Regions from separate parts of the Dyella jejuensis genome, predicted to be linked through region 2. Evidence: riboswitches for the same ligand, from Rfam matches in the RefSeq annotation. Region 2 holds a riboswitch; the other holds the start of a gene.

Region 1 (2,455 bases), on a different contig from region 2:
TCAGGTCGAGCTTGGCTTCTTGCGCATCGTCGAGGTTGTCGGCCTTTGCCCAGTAGCCACAGGAATAAACCAGCCGCTTGCCGAGCATCGCCTTGAACAGATCGTTGCCAAGATCGTAGTGCACCTTGCCGATCTCGAACGCATGCTGGCCGCGTTGCAGATTGATGAAGCGCGCCTTGAGATGGGCGATCAGCGTATCCAGCGACTTGAGGTGTTCGTCCAGATGGCTGCTGAGGATTTTGGTGAACATGCCGGGAAGATCCTGCGCATCCCACCATCCATCCATATACGCTTCGCCCAGGCCTAGCGAGCCGTGCGCGAATACACGTGCATACAGCTGCTCATCATGGACTTGAAGATCCGTCGGAGCGGGTCCGTCGATGCGCACGCCCGCCGTGTCCAGGAGATCGGCGGCGCGTTGCCGCAAGGAATCCTGATTCATCCGTTCACTTCCTTGCCCAAGACGCCAAAATGTACCGGCGACCATGCGTAGACCAGGTCAACGCCGGCTTCGCGCACGAGCCGCAGCAAGGTCTGCGCGTTCGGTTCGCTGAGCAGGAATTCGATCTTTTGCGGAAGGTCGTCAGCGAGTTCGAAAAAAGCTTCCTGGTGCAGCACGCCGTGCCGCCCGAATCCGGCCGTGGCGCGAAATACCGAGCCTCCGCCCAGCCGATGGCGCTTGGCCAGTTCCAGCAGCCACTCCGATACCAGCAGCCCATCGTGCCTGGCACGCACGTGCGTATAGAAACGCAGGAAGACGCCTTTGCCCGGATCGTGGTCGAACGAAGTTTCGATGCTCATGGCTTGCTCGATCCTTATCAATGGCGCAGTAATCCGCGCGTCAGGAAGATGCCCAGGATGGTCATGGCGAGGCTGCCGACCAGATGCACCGCGACATGGGCCCCGAACCAGGCCAATTGCCCGCGCAGCAGCAATGTATTGGCCTCGGCGGAGAAGGTCGAGAATGTAGTCAGGCCACCGAGAAAGCCGGTCATCGCGAACAGCCGCCATTCCGGCGGCAGGGCTTGGAAATGTTCGAAGATGCCCATCATGCAACCCATGATCAGGCCGCCGCTGAGGTTGGCGGCCAGGGTGCCCAGGGGCAGGGTGGGAAAAAGAGGGTTGAGCAGGATGCTGAGCAGCCAGCGCATCCAGCATCCGATCGCGCCGCCCAGGCCGACGGCAAGAAATCCGCTCATGCTCACGTTGTGTGGTCTCCCGATAGCGATAGATCGGTTCCACGGCAACAGGCACGCCTGCGCCGCCGGAATCCGGTAGTGCAGGCATCATCAACCTTTCGGTGGTTCGCCCCGGCTCGGGACGGGAGGCATGCCATCTCCCTCATGTTGAACATGCTAGCCGATGCCATGGCCGGCTGAACAGCGCATGCCTGCGCAGATGGCGGGCGCGCCTGTTCGTGACCTGCGATCGGATGCTTCGCTAGCGGTCCGTCGCTTGCTGTACGTGGTTGAACTCCGGCATGGCTGCGATGGTACGCGCCACCTCTTCCGGCGCGACGCCTTGCGCGGCAACCGCATGGCGAGAGGGGCCATAAGGCCCCCATTCGCCCACATTGGTTACCGTGAAGATGCCCATGGTGGGAACCTCCGACGCGCAGGCCAGATGCATGATGCCGCAGTCTGCACTGATATAGACGTCCAAACCGGACAGCACGCTGGCGAGCTTGCGCAGGTCGCTGGAATAATAGGCGGGATAGCGTGAGCCCAGCATCGATGCGCCCGACGCTGGCAGGATCTCCACGATGCGGTGCGCCGGATGGTGCGCTTCCAATCCCCGGATGAAGCGCATCCACCAGTCTTCGCCGAGCAGCTTGTTGCCGGTTGCATTGGCAAAGATGCCGATCACGCCATGGCCTGGCGATGCCGAGCCGCCGGCGGCGAGCGAACGGATCAGCGCGGCGCGGCCGTGCTCGCGTTCGACGGCATCCAGGCGAATGTCCGGGACTGGATAATCCGCCGTGGTATCGCGGCCCATGGCGCTGCGCAGCAAGTAGACCGGGCGGCGTCCCTTGCTCTCGTCCGGCGGCAGTGGAACCGCGTGGGTGATTTCGCCATGTTTTTTCGGGCTGCTGAAGCCGAGGGTGTAGGTGGCATTCGACAGCAGCATCAGCAGGCGGCCGGTTTGCGACAACGGATCGGCATCGATCGCCAGGTCGTACCGGATCTTGCGCATGCGCCGCAGCGTGCCGAAGAACTGGAACGGGTGCCCGACCCCATGTGCCGGCAGGCGAAAGAGACGCTGCACGTTGAAGAAATGGCCGTAGACGCCGCCGGCGACCGGGCTGCGCGTGAGGATGTCGATTTCCGCGGCGGGATAGACCTTTTCCAGTTCCGACAGCAGCGGCGTCAGCAACAATGTATTGCCGAGGCTGTGGCTGACATGGCAGACCAGGATGCGGTAGATGCCCTTGGCTGGCAACGGTTCGGCAGTCGGC
Region 2 (2,455 bases):
ATTGTCGAGAGACGATGTGCAATGACCAGCGTAGTGCGGTTGCGCATCAGGCGCAGGAGTGCGTCCTGGATCAATCGTTCCGATTCGACGTCGAGCGCCGAGGTCGCTTCGTCCATGATCAGTATCGGTGCGTCCTTGAGGATGGCACGCGCAATGGCAATGCGTTGTCGTTGTCCGCCGGAAAGTAACTCGCCGTCCTGGCCTATGCGAGTATGCAACCCATGCGGCAGGCGTTCGATGAAAGCCAGCGCATTGGCCGCGTCGGCCGCATCCCGGATGGCGGCTTCGCTAGCTCCGCTTAATTCGCCATAGGCGATGTTGGCTGCCACCGTATCATCGAAGAGGACCACGGACTGGCCCACCCAGGCCATCTGCTGCCGCAACGAAGCAAGGGTGTAGTCGCGAAGTTCGATGCCATCCAGCGTGATGCTGCCTTTGCTCGGATCGTGGAAACGCGGCAATAAGCTTGAAAGGGTGCTCTTGCCGCTGCCAGAACGTCCTACTAATGCAGTCATGGTGCCGGGTTTACAGTGCAGAGTGATGTCGCTCAAGGCAGCCATGGGGACATTGGGGTAAGTAAATTGCACATGCTTGAAATGCAGTTCGCCACGAACTTTGCGGGCGACTTGCTTACCATGATCGGGCTCCGCGGGAACATCTATCGCCGCGAATAAGTCTTCGGCAGCCACCACACCGCGTTGAACGTTCGACTGCACGCCGGTCAGGTGCTTAAGCGATGGCAGAATGCCGCCCATGGCCATCAATACCGCGAAAAAAGTGCCGGGTGTCACAGAGTCGAGGAGTGCGGGCTGCGTGGCAAGAAAGATCAATAGCGCCAATGCACAAGCCGCTACGCATTGCACGAGCGATGTCGCAAGCGCGTTGGTAGCGATCACCTTGAGATTGAGCCGCTGTGTTCGCTCGCTGATCTCATAAAACCTTTTTTTTTCGTAGGACTGAGCGCCATAGGTTTTGATTTCGCGGAAACTGGTCACCGCGCTGGACACGATGGCCGTGACGCCCCCCATGGCAATTTGAAGGCGCTGGCTGATCTTGCGATAGGAGAGGCTCACCCGTGTGGCGATTAACGCAATGCTGGGAACCATGACTAATAGCGCCAGTGCGAGTTCCGGGCTGTAATAGATCATGACGGCGACGAGACCGATCGTAGTCATGCCGTCAATCAAGACGGTTTTCACCGCGTCAGTTGCTGCCTGCGCTACTTGTTCGCAAGTGTACGTGATGCGCGCGATCTGCATGCCATTGCCCTCGGCAGTACAGACATCCACGCGCGTATACAGATAGGCTCTGAAAACGTCATTGCGCATCGCATAGACCACGCCGCGTCCGACGTAAGCCATGGCGTAATCACTCGCAAACGACGCAAAGCTGCGCAAGACGAAAATGCCGATAATCCATATCGGCATCCAGAAGATCATCGACGGATTCTTGTCGATGAACAGGCGGTCCAGCAATGGTCTGATCAGTTTGGCAAACAGTGTCATACAGGATGCGTCGACGATCATGGCAAAAACTGCCACGGCAGCCATACGGCCATGCGCGGCGCTATACCGGAGCAGTCGGCGATAGGTATGCCAGATGGCGGAAGCTGACGGGGGAGAAGACATGCATGAACCGCAAAAAGACGCCATGGCCCATCGATCGGCCTGGTGGCGCACCAGGCAAGGCAGCGCGCCTTGGGTCAGTCCGCAAGAAACGGCGACGCCACGGTGATCGATGCCTGTCGATCGGCGTTCCGTATGCCAGCCACCCATACATGGCCGACACACGAGAGACGCGGTCGGTAGGCATCATCAGCCGAGGGGGCGGTTCGTGGTGCGGGGAGGAATGCCATCTCCCTTGCTACACGATAACGCGGCCTGCCTGGCCGCAGCAAGCTTTCTAGGAAAGCGGTATTCGGGCTCGGGCGTCAGGATGTCATAATGCGCGGCTGCATTCGGCTTTTTTTTAGATCTGGGTGTCTTCATGCGTATCGGAATCGATTTCGGAACTAGCTACTCCGCTGCCGCCGCCATGGTCAACGGGGAATTGACGCTCATTCAGTTCGGCGATGCCTATCAATTCCGTACTGCCGTTTTCTTTCCCGAAGTGGTGCCGAATCCGGATGATTTCAGGTTGACCCCGGCGCTCGAAGCACAAGTGGACACGCTTCTCCTAAGCATGCGCCGCGAACATCCGCAGGTCTCAGAGGCGCAACGTTGCCGTGATGCGATTCGCGTGGTGCGTCGTCAATGGATGGAGGAGCAGACGCGCGTAGCCGCCGCATCGATTGCCAGTTTTCAGGATGCGCTGTTCGGTGAAGATGCGGTCGAGGCGTATTTGGTGGAAGGCACCGGGCACTTGATCGAGTCGCCAAAATCGATGCTTGGCTACCGGCTCGACCCGCCGGTGCGTCGGATCATCGTCAGCATTGCCGCGCATATTCTCGAGCATA

The links. Region 2 has a riboswitch for fluoride ahead of msbA (lipid A export permease/ATP-binding protein MsbA). Riboswitches for the same ligand answer to the same signal wherever they lie in the genome.
Region 1: linked by a shared signal. The riboswitch ahead of crcB (fluoride efflux transporter CrcB) and the one ahead of msbA (lipid A export permease/ATP-binding protein MsbA) in region 2 are both predicted to bind fluoride.

The regions. Positions count from the first base shown of each region.
Region 1 is NZ_JADIKJ010000002.1:396,460-398,914, reverse strand. It holds gene cfa (cyclopropane fatty acyl phospholipid synthase) at 1-442, opposite strand, end outside; gene ISP15_RS03500 (DUF190 domain-containing protein) at 439-801, opposite strand; gene crcB (fluoride efflux transporter CrcB) at 819-1,199, opposite strand; fluoride riboswitch at 1,274-1,349, opposite strand; gene ISP15_RS03490 (glycosyltransferase family 9 protein) at 1,441-2,455, opposite strand, start outside.
Region 2 is NZ_JADIKJ010000007.1:25,127-27,581, reverse strand. It holds gene msbA (lipid A export permease/ATP-binding protein MsbA) at 1-1,628, opposite strand, end outside; fluoride riboswitch at 1,799-1,868, opposite strand; gene ISP15_RS07480 (Hsp70 family protein) at 1,987-2,455, shown strand, end outside.